DNA from 2 places in the Anaerobacillus alkaliphilus genome. Region 1 is predicted to be linked to the other one. Evidence: riboswitches for the same ligand, from Rfam matches in the RefSeq annotation. Region 1 holds a riboswitch; the other holds the start of a gene.
The links. A riboswitch is a leader RNA that binds a small molecule or an ion and turns the genes downstream of it on or off. The one in region 1 is predicted to bind cyclic di-GMP.

Region 2: another riboswitch for cyclic di-GMP. It lies ahead of DS745_RS21205 (sensor domain-containing protein); the one in region 1 lies ahead of DS745_RS18895 (type II secretion system protein).

The regions. Positions count from the first base shown of each region.
Region 1 covers NZ_QOUX01000046.1:743,890-749,615, forward strand. Annotated here, with positions in the region: gene DS745_RS18870 (type II secretion system protein) at 1-280, opposite strand, end outside; gene DS745_RS18875 (hypothetical protein) at 264-974, opposite strand; gene DS745_RS18880 (hypothetical protein) at 976-1,581, opposite strand; gene pilM (type IV pilus biogenesis protein PilM) at 1,585-2,568, opposite strand; gene DS745_RS18890 (prepilin peptidase) at 2,616-3,377, opposite strand; gene DS745_RS18895 (type II secretion system protein) at 3,419-3,925, opposite strand; cyclic di-GMP riboswitch class II at 4,080-4,163, opposite strand; gene DS745_RS18900 (type II secretion system F family protein) at 4,210-5,415, opposite strand; gene DS745_RS18905 (type IV pilus twitching motility protein PilT) at 5,417-5,726, opposite strand, start outside.
Region 2 covers NZ_QOUX01000047.1:171,499-177,224, forward strand. Annotated here, with positions in the region: gene DS745_RS21180 (FdhF/YdeP family oxidoreductase) at 1-134, shown strand, start outside; gene fdhD (formate dehydrogenase accessory sulfurtransferase FdhD) at 153-926, shown strand; gene DS745_RS21190 (hypothetical protein) at 1,126-1,476, opposite strand; gene DS745_RS21195 (hypothetical protein) at 2,067-2,285, shown strand; gene DS745_RS21200 (spore coat protein) at 2,301-2,645, shown strand; cyclic di-GMP riboswitch class I at 2,889-2,977, shown strand; gene DS745_RS21205 (sensor domain-containing protein) at 3,078-5,177, shown strand; gene DS745_RS21210 (YaiI/YqxD family protein) at 5,510-5,726, shown strand, end outside.

The DNA.
Region 1 (5,726 bases):
TTGTATATGGATCTTTAAACAGCTCCAAAAATCCAGAACCTACTAGTAATTCATAGGTAAAGGGATCAGAATTTATTTCAGTTGTAAAACTACCTGATGATAAATAATATTTCTCCGCTGCTTCTTTAAATGTATAGGCATTGGCAACGAATGCCCGATCCTTTGACTGTTCAATAATTGTTCCAAAGCCAATGACTGCTATTGTAGCAAGAATACCTAAGATTACGACGACAACCAATAGCTCAATTAAGGTCATCCCTTTATTATTCGTCTGTTTCACTAGCCTTTTCTCCTTTTACTCGGTAAAACAGCGGATTATACTTTTGATTATCTTGAGGATATGCTAGTACCGGTAAGTATTCACTGAACTCTTCTAATTCTGGTAAGTAGAATGTGGAGATCGATACTGAAAAAGTAATATCATCCCCAGTTTGCTCAAGTAAAGTTACTTCAGGATAACCAGTAAATGATAGAGAATCTACTTTCGTCACCCGTTGTAATCGCTCAATACGCTCTAAAAACTGAACTAACTCTTCAAACCCTGGTGAAATGACTGACATATTGACAGTCACTTTTTCAACTCCCATAGGAGCTTGTCCCACTTCTTCCTCTACTCCTTCGGTTTGAAGGCCTGTACCTGAGTATTCACTTGTAGCAAAACTATAACTAGTAATAAAACTATCAGAAAAAACCTCGGCTTTTTCTAAATCTAGAATGAATTGATCTACTAACGGCAATACAGGAACTTTTCTTTGCAACGTTTTCACGTCGACATCCGACAACGATATAGGCACGTAGACGTTTTTTTCTACTGCCTCTAAGAGAGCTTTTTCAAACTTAAGTTGTTCCTCTGCAGCATTAATTGATTGATTTAATGGGGGAATAAAGAGAAAATATGCAGCTATGAGAGAAATAACAACAAGGCTATTAATCAAAATCAGGATGCTGTTGTTTCTTAAGCTTTCTCGATTCATTTTAATTGCCTCCTTTGTCATCCTTTATTTTTATCGCTTCTCGATTTACATCAATCGTAAAGTTTCCAATATATCTAGGCAAATAACGAAAACGTTCTTCAAGCTCTTGATCTTCTCTCTCATCAGTTACCTCTGAAACCGATAACTGCTGAAGTGTTGCTTTACCAACATACGTTGACTCGTTTAAGCGACTTAAATACGCCGCTGCCTCACGAGGAGAATCAAACTGAATGGTCACTGAAACCGTACCTTGGTCATTATATTGATAATTCATAAAAAAGCCACGCTGTGGTAGTAATGAGACAAAATGATTTAGTAGATAAACTGTAGAGATATGCTGACTCTCAATCCACTCTATTTTGTCTTGTAATTCTACTAGTATATCTGTTGGAGCTTCTTCTAGATTTGCTTGCTCGGCGATTTCCCGGAGCTTGATGACCATTTCGGTTTCATTTTGGATGGTAGCGAGACTCATTTTTTTACTATCATAAATAAAATACCCACTAATGAAAAAAACAAGGGCTGTTGCTAAGATTGTTGCTGTAATAATGATTGCTTTTAAACTTCGCTTTGGTTTTTGTGGAAGTAGATTAATATCAACAAGCATTCGTTACACCTCTTTTAAAAGCAAGCCAAGTGGTAAATGGTAACGATAAGGAATGCTTTCACCTTTTGTTAATTTAAACTCATCATCCGTTAAAGAAATGATGTTTATACTGGTCATTTCTGCTAGCTTCTCTTTAATATAATCTAAATAAGGGTGATCACCAGTAACTAAAATTTTCGTTACTTCAGCATTACCTTGATTTATCGAAAATTTATAAAAGTTGATGACACGTTCTATCTCTAAGAAGTTGTCTTGCAAATTGCCAGTCATCTTCTCGACGTTTTGACAATAAATCGCTAGATCTCCATTATCGTCTAATTTCTCTGACCACAAATTGTCAAGATCAACGATGTTTAAATGCCTCATAAACACCGGTTTATGCTGATGAAAAATGCTGAGATTAATAGAGTTAATAGAAACTTGCAGCAATAAAAGGTGTTCATTAGGTTTAGATAGGTCTAAATAATGATACAGCCGATAAGAGGCCAACGAAGATAAATCAGCAACTACTGGTTTTAACTGGACTGTCTCTAACAACTGCTCATATTCTAGTACCGTTTTTTCGGGCGAAGCAAAAAGTAATATCTCTTTTTTATCCTCTATTTCACCAAGTATGTGATAGTCAAAGATTGGATCCTCAAATGGCAAATGAATGGATGTGCCAATTTCAAAAAATAGATAGCCTTTTATTTCATCATCAGCAACGTCTTTAGGGATAGAAACCTTGCGAAACAGAACGGTCGAATCAGGTACAAGAAAATTAACGTTGCGTTTCTTGAGACCCCAGTTTTCAACGCATTCCTCTAAGATATTGATTAAACTGTCTCTATTGACAATCTTTCCATCACGAATAAGCCCAGCAGGAAGGTATCTTTCACCAAACTCCTTAATAGACTGAAGATTGTTCGCTTTACTATCAACGTAACGAATCACATGATCCTTTATGATGATATTTACTGGTGGTTTCTTACCAAAAAGAAATGCCATTCATTCTTCCCCCTAAAACATATACGTCTACTATATTATATCGCTTTTTATGAAAAGGTTAATAGTGTAAGATACCAGCCAATAACTTCCTGTCCAAAAAAATAAGCTATAAGAGCCCCAACAGCAATAAATGGACCAAAAGGAATTGGTTTCCCTCTTTTTACTTTTTTCAAAAGGATACCAACTAAACCAACAATTGAACCTAAAAAGGCTGCAAAAAACAAGGTCAAGAGTGTTGCTTGAAGACCTAAAGCAATTCCAAGCACTCCAAACAACTTGATATCTCCCCCGCCCATGCCACCTTTCGAAACAACAGCGATGGCGTAGAGAAGGAAAAAGCCAACGAAAGCACCGGCAATTGGACTCCACCACGGATCCATTGGCCCAAGTACTCTGCCTAAAATGAATAAAGGCAGGAAAAATAACAGGACACGGTCTGGAATAATCATATAATGAAGATCAGAAACAAAGATGATAATTAATAATGAAATAAGTAAAAGTGCGATAAGTAATTCGAATGACCAGCCAACAAAGATTGGCGAGATTGCAAACAATATACCTGTCGTTAATTCAAAAACAGGATAAATTGGTGATATCCTCGTTTTACAATGACGACATTTGCCACGAAAAGCTAGATATGAGAATACTGGAAAAAGGTCGATAAAACGAAGCCGCTCATTGCACGAAGGGCAATGAGACGGCGGTTTCAATATTGACTGACCTTTAGGTATTCGTAATCCAACTACGTTGTAAAATGACCCTAGGATGAGACCTAGGAGGAAAAGGTAGATGTGGAGTATGATTTCCATGGGATCAAGTCCTTTTAACTATCTAAGTTATTTAAATTTAACTATTTTACTTGTGTTCTATCTAAGCTAGCCTCTGCAACTGGATTATCACCATCTCTAACTCCTCGAGTACCATTAAATAATCTAACTGTGTATTCATACTGATTAGTAGTAGTATTTCTAGTAACCACAACGTAAGAAGCTCCTCGGTCATTTGCGCTTGTTCCGTATAAGGTTTTAGCATCTGTTGCATCTGCCATCATTGAATACGTTCCGTTATCAGGATCTTTTGGTAATTCAATGTAACCTTGCTTAACAAGATATCTAAGAGATATTTTTAATCCATCTGTATGATTTGCTTGAGTTTGCAATGCTTTCTCTGATGTCATCGCCAACTTGGCAGCACTTATCATTTGCGTAGCATTTGCCACATGCGCATCCTTCTTACTATTATCAATCAATCCCCCAACACTTGGTACTGCAATTGCAGCGATAATTCCTAAAATAACTACTACTACTAGTAACTCAATTAATGTTAAACCACGTTGATCTTTTAATCTTTTTAACATGTTAAATCCCTCGCTTTTTAAGTTTGTTAGTAAATATAAAAAAACCACTCACGATTACTCAATCCCTATCTGCAGTTTTAATTAGGAGGATATTTCTTATGATGTAAAATGATAGCTTGTCCTTCTATTTAACTGGTTTTAGCTCATGAATAATTGTAAACTGGCCGGTTGCACTACTAGCTCCAGATCATCAAAGTGCCCATATTGTAGATGATCTTTCTTCACTTCCAAGTCTATTGTACTACAAAAATTAGATACATTGTACTATTTTTCTACTATTTTCACTAAATTTCGGAATAGATTTGAAACATCGGTACCATGATCGCAATAACGATTGTACCAACGATGGCCGCTAAGAACACAATCATTAATGGCTCGATTAAAGACTTTAACCGATCAGTGGCATTTTCTACTTCTGTTTCATAAAAATCGGCGACTTTTGATAACATTTGATCTAGAGAACCTGTTTCTTCGCCAATCGCAATCATCTGAACAACTAAAGGTGGAAACACCCAATGATCTCGCATCGGCTCAGTTAATGGCAAACCGGCCTCTAATGATCTTCGTGATTTTTGCAATGTTCTTGCAATCACTTCATTTTCGACGACTTTCTCGACAATCGCAATTGCTTGTAAAATTGGTACAGAACTTGAAAATAATGAACTTAATGTTCGTGCCATTCGGGCCAGTGCTGCCTTTTGTAGCATTTTTCCGAAGATTGGCAGTCTAAGAATTGCAAAATCTAAATAGTATTTACTAGTTGGTTTGCTTTTGACTACTAGGAAGGCTACATAGAGCCCGATTGCTAGGATAATAAACAGCCACCAAGACGATTGAACAAACTCACTTGCACTTAAGACAAATACAGTAATTGCAGGTAATTCACCACCAAAGCTAAGCAACATATTAGCGAACGTTGGTACAACCGTTGTTAAGAGAAAGATCACAACAAATATCGCTATGAACCCAATAACTGTCGGATATGCCATCGCAGAGAATACCTTTTGCCTTGTTTGGTACTGCTTTTCAAAGTGATCAGCAAGACGTTCTAATGCTTCATCAATCGTTCCACTTGCTTCTCCAGCGCGCATCATATTAATAAACATCGGCGGAAAGATCTTTTTATGCTTTGCCGCACTATCTGAAAATGGATTTCCAGCGCGAATATCTTCCTCAACTTCTGCAAGTGCTTTCCTTAGGTATTTACTCTCCGTTTGCTTAGACAAAATATTCGTTGCATCAACTAAGGTGACACCTGCTTTTAACAGGGTTGAAAACTGTCGCAAATAAATGACAAAATCTTGGTATTTAACAGGGTTTCCGATGACTATATCTTTCCGGAAGACCGATTCCTTTACTTCCGAAATTTGAGTGACTGCAACACCACGTTCTCGTAATTTTGCTATTACATCTCGCTTCGTGTTGCCATTAATCATTCCTGTTTGCTTTTTTCCAGAACGAGTACGACCTTCAAATTGAAATTGTGCCATCTTACTGCTCCCTTTCTACTAGGTAAGGAGCTGCAACTTCTTTTGAGATCAACTCTTGCTGTATTAAGCTCTTGATCGACATTTCTAATGTATGCATCCCGTTTGCTTTACTTGTTTGCATAATATTATGGATTTGATGGATCTTTTCATTTCGGATTAAATTGGCAATCGCCGAGTTATTGATTAAAATTTCAGTTGCTGCACAACGTCCTGTTTTATCTATTGTTGGGAATAATCGTTGAGAGACGATCGCTTTTAATACAGACGCTAATTGAATTCGAATTTGCGGTTGTTGACTTGGCGGAAATACA
Region 2 (5,726 bases), on a different contig from region 1:
TTTATGATGGTCCGTCCGGTATCCCTCAATATAGTGTTGCCGTGAAAGTTGAAAAAGCAGAACGTTTTCATGCCAGAAAAGATGTGAATTACTTAGAAAAACGGATTGAAGATCTTGAAACAGAGGTTAGCTAAAGGAGGCTTTTCTCCATGATGGAAAGTCGAAAAATTAGGAAATTCAATGGTCATACGTTTGAAGAAGTCGACGACGTGATCGCCATCGAGTATCCATTAACGATCGTTGTCGACGGGGAAGAGTTTGCGACAATGGTATGTACCCCTGACCATTTAGATGAATTAGTGATTGGTTTTTTAGCTTCAGAAGGAGTCATTCGTTTAATTGAAGATATAGAGGCTTTATCGATTGATGAAGATCGCGGTTTTGCTTATGTGGAGTTAGTACAAAAGCAGACCTTTAGCAAAGACTTTTATTCAAAACGATTTATTGGCGCATGCTGCGGGAAAAGTAGACAATTTTACCTTCATAACGATGTGAAAACAGCGAAAACGTTTATGAAGAATATTGAAGTTTCCGTCTCGCATTGCTTTGCCTTAATGAAAAAAATGCAAGAGGAATCCACAGACTTTCAACTAACTGGCGGACTTCATAATGGATCTCTTTGTACGAACAATCAAATCTTGCTATCAAGATCTGATATAGGAAGACATAATGTGTTAGATAAAATACACGGATACTGTTTAAAAAATAAAGTTTCGATCACTGACAAAATGATTGCCTTTAGCGGAAGAATTTCATCTGAAGTTTTGTTAAAGGTTTCAAAAATCGGAGTGGGCATTATTCTGTCAAAGTCGGCCCCAACAACATTAGCAATTAATCTAGCGAATGACTTAGGCATTACCGCTATTGGGTTTGTCCGTGGACAAAGTTTAAATGTTTATAGTCATCCAGAGAGGATTGTTTTGTAGAGAGGGGACGGAAGGACAGGTTCATTGTATTATATTATCCTGGTGCCTTTTCCCTGGCACCGTTCGTGGACAAATCAGTCGATTAGTCCACTTGGTAAGGACATTTCAAAAAACCTTCTAGGAGCAAAGGTGGGTGCCTACCCAGTCCGAACGTATCGGGGGTCAGGCACCTTAATTTTAATAAAGGGGGGTGTAAAGCTTAGTAATAAGGGTAGTAAGGATATGGTTGTGGGAAAATGTATGGCAATAATGCTAAAGTGGCTAACGCTGGAAAAGGATATACTTGGCGTCGGAAACGTCTAAATCTTCTTCTAGGACGTCCATAGCCATAATCATAACCATACCCATAATATTGACGTTCATTCTCACGTTGCTCTGGTTCATCCATAACATCCTCGCCAACAAGCACGGTAACTCCATCCTGACCTACATTTTCAATAATCCCATCAAATGTACTCCCATCTGCAATTGTAAAAGAACAGTGATAATTTAAATATTTATGACAGAGTTGCGGTAACTGCTGTGAGTAACTGTAATTATGTCTATCCATTAAAGACTCACTCCTTTCAAGGTCATGATATTCACCCATTGAAAAAAGGTACCTATCGGTAAACAGTTTTTTTTATTAGACAACATAGGTAAATGCCAGAGCCCTGGTCCGGGACATCTTCACCGTTTCTGGGGCCATCCACCAATTACATTTTAATAGGGCCCATCATTTCCCTCCAATTTAGGTGCCTATTTAGCTGTTTCAGGAATTTACTATGTGTTTTTTAAGTAATTTTGGTTTACGTAGAATTGGAGGTTCGTGTGGTGTTTTATAAATAATATGAGCATTTAGATATAAATACTCGTTTTAAAATTGGTTATAAAGAATTTATATTTTATTTTATTTTATTGGTATAGTTTTGTGGATTATACTCACATATAGTAAATAGTATTTGATATATTCATTTAGAAGTAATATCCATTTCGCTGATTTTTTTGTTGTTTTCTTTTTCCATTGAGACAGAGGGACATCCTTGCCGATTTTAACTGTGGAAACATTCGCTAAGCATCTAACAAGAAAATTAATTTTATTGGGTGTAAGTAATCTACAACCAGAGGGAATATTAAGCTCGATAAAGGAGGGATAAATCTATGCAACCATTAACAACAAAAGAGTTAGAATACATTGTCGATAGTATGTCAAACGAAGATTTGTTAATTAAGCAATGTGTAGCAATCATTGGAAGTACTCAAAATCAAAATGTTAAGCAAGTATGCCAAACAATGGTAAATCAACATCAACAGCATTATCAACAGCTAATGAACGTAATGCAGCAACATCAATCCATGGGAACTAGTCAGACTCAGTAGAAAGGAGAGATTATCATGCAACAACAGCAAATGAATCAACCATCGAATCAACAAATGCAACATATGCCAATATTACAAGATCCGGACATCGTGTATTCTTATTTAGCTGATTTAAAGCGAACAGCTAGAGAATATACGACTGCTGTGACAGAGTCTAATTGTCCTGAAGTCCGTCAGCAATTTGAACAGCTTTTACAAAGTTGCCTTCAAATGCAAGGCCAAGTTTATCAACTTATGTCTCAACAAGGTTGGTACAACACTTCATCTTCAGTGCAAAGCCAAGAGATTATGAAACAAATAACAACTTATCAACAAACCCAACAAAAAACACAGCAGTTAGTTCAAAAATTCGTTCAATAGTTGGTGTAGACACCCTTAGTTATTAAATAAATCATTTGTCAGTCTTGAAAAAAATTTAAAGATAGGAGGAACAGACTGTTCGGTTTGTTCCTTCTTTGTTGTCTGTAGGATAGAGGGACAGGAACATTGTCTAGACTTCAGCTTTCCTCCATGGTGTGAGTGAGACAAGGGACCTGTCCCCTTGTCTATAACTGCCAGTAATCTCCTGAATTAGGAAATGCTGAGTTTGACGGTCGATTAGATTAACATTAAAATTAAATTTATGTACAAAATGTGAAGACACAAAGCCACGGGTCTATGATGATAAGAGTTATGATAGCCTGGCTGCTGGAGACGATGATCAAATACTCCTTCATACAAGGAGTATTTTTTTTACTAAGATAAATGATTGTCGTTTTTAGAAATGTTCAACTTAGTTAGGAGGATAAAAGTTTGAAAGAACTTGATTACCAAGCAAATTCTAATGAGCAAAAAGTTCAACCTAACGTTGAGCAAGACCTCATCAATCAAATTTTATTTGAACAAAATCCTGATTTAATAGCTCATGTTAACTTACAAGGTAAGTTTGTTCATGTCAATAAATCGTTTGAATACGGCCTGGGATATTCCAAAGAAGAATTACTGGGAAATGATTTTAGTAGACTAGTACACCCTGATGATATTGAAAAGGTATGGCAGCAGTTTGAGATTGGTGTAAAGGGAATAGCTAAAGATTATGACATTGTTCTAGTTCATAAAAACAAAGAACTCATCTACGGATTTATCACTTGTCTTCCAATTAGTATTAATTCCAAAGTTGTAGGAATTATAGCCATAGTGAAGAATGTTTCGGATAAAGTAGCAACACAAAAACTGTTACAAAGTTCTGAAATGAAATATCGAAGTATTGTAGAAAACTCTAATTTAGGCGTATTTATTTCCGTAGAAGGATCCTTGGTATTTACGAATTATCAGTTAAATGACTTGTTGGGTTATGAGCAACTGATTCATACCTCTCTATGGAGTTACGTAGTGTTAGAGGATCGTACCGCCATTCTAAACCAAGTGAAACAATTAGAAATAGGACAGTCGGAAAAAAACATTTATGCAAAAGCTGTCCATCTAGATGGTTCTCTTTTAGATGTAGAATTGCATGTGTCAAAGATTATCTATGAAGGGCAATCTGCCATACTCGGAACTGTCATGGACATAACCGAAAAGAAAAAACTATATGAGCTTAACGAATATTTTGCCTATCATGATCCATTAACGGACCTACCTAATCGCAGAATGTTTGAAAAAGAACTTCAAAATCAATTGCTGCTAGCAACCAACAGTCGAAATTCATTTGCGCTTATTGCGTTAGATTTGGATCGTTTTAAATATATTAATGACTCTTTAGGACATGAAGCTGGTAGTGCGGTATTACGAATGGTGACAGATCGATGGAAGCAAATAATACCAAAAAACAGTTTCCTGGCTCGAGTAGGGGGAGACGAATTCTTTTTAATTGTTCCTGGGGCAAATGATACCATTCAAGAAGTAGCAATATCCTTACTTACAACGCTACATGAACCTTTTCAATACAATCATTATGAGTTTACAGTAACGACAAGTGTTGGGATTACGTTCTATCCATATCATGGGACGAATGCTAACTCTCTTATTAAAAATGCGGATGCCGCCTTGTATTATGCAAAGGAAAATGGCAAAAATAATTATCAAATTTTCACACAATCCATGAATGAAAAGACAGAGAAGAATTTTCGGTTAGAAAATGAACTTCGACAAGCTTTACGCTATCAGGAATTTGAGGTCTTCTATCAACCTAGAGTAGATACAGAAGGAAAACTTATTAGTGCAGAGGCTTTACTTCGCTGGAAGCATAAGGAAAGAGGATTTGTTCCACCAAGTGATTTTATTCCGATAGCGGAAGAAACAGGATTGATCATTCCGATAGGTAACCTAGTCCTTAATAAAGTCTGTCAATATATCGTGGAGCTAAAAAGGCAGGGGTATCCGGTAGTACCGATATCCGTTAACATATCAGCAAAACAATTTATGCAAGTAGAATTTATCAGGGAGATTGAGAGTATTCTACATCAAACTGAAGTTGACACTAGGTATTTAGAGTTTGAAATTACAGAAACATTGCTAATTCTTGATGAAAATCGAGCACGCGACACTCTTTCTGATATCCAACAACTCGGTATCCGCGTATCTTTGGATGACTTTGGAACAGGTTATTCATCGTTAGGATATCTAACACAGTTCAGCCATTTAATTTCTGCGATTAAGATTGATCGATCATTTTTCTTTCAGTTCAATGAGAAAAATAAGCAAATTGTAAAAATGATCATTCGTTTAGCACAGGAATTACATTTACGCGTTGTCGCTGAGGGTATTGAAAAATCAGCCCAGCTAAATTTTCTTAAAAATGAAGATTGTCACGAAATTCAAGGATATTTATTTAGCCCGCCTGTACCTAGCAATCATTTTCTTGATTTTGTAGTCATAGGACATATAAGCACTAATAGTGAGTCAACAGGGTAAAAGAGAGTTATGAAAAAGTGAACTAGGATGAGGAGCAAACTGTCAGTTTGCTCCTCTATTTGTTGTTGTGTGAAACAGAGGATAGGTAGGAACCTTGTCTTAGCCTCAGCTTTCCTCCATGGTGTGAGTGAGACAAGGGACCTGTCCCCTTGTCTTTTCCCCTTGTCTTTTAGTTTATTGATTTATTTGCTAACACAATTCTATAAAGTATAATAAAGAGAAATATAGAAAAAGGGAGAACTCTTGTCATTTTCACAAAAGTCACCAGCCCGTCTATAGTTGAAAAAGATTAAGTTAAATAGTAAGTCGAACTTCTTAACAGGAGGAGAACTATGAAGATTTATGTGGATGCAGATGCTTGTCCGGTGAAAGATATTATTATTTCTGAAGCAAGGAATCTTGAAATTCCGGTTATCCTTGTGACAAGCTTTTCTCATTTTTCTAATGCAGAACAGCCATCAGGAGTGGAAACCATTTATGTTGATTCTGGAGCAGATGCTGCCGATTATCGGATTGTGAAGTTAGTGGAAAAAGGGGATATTATCGTGA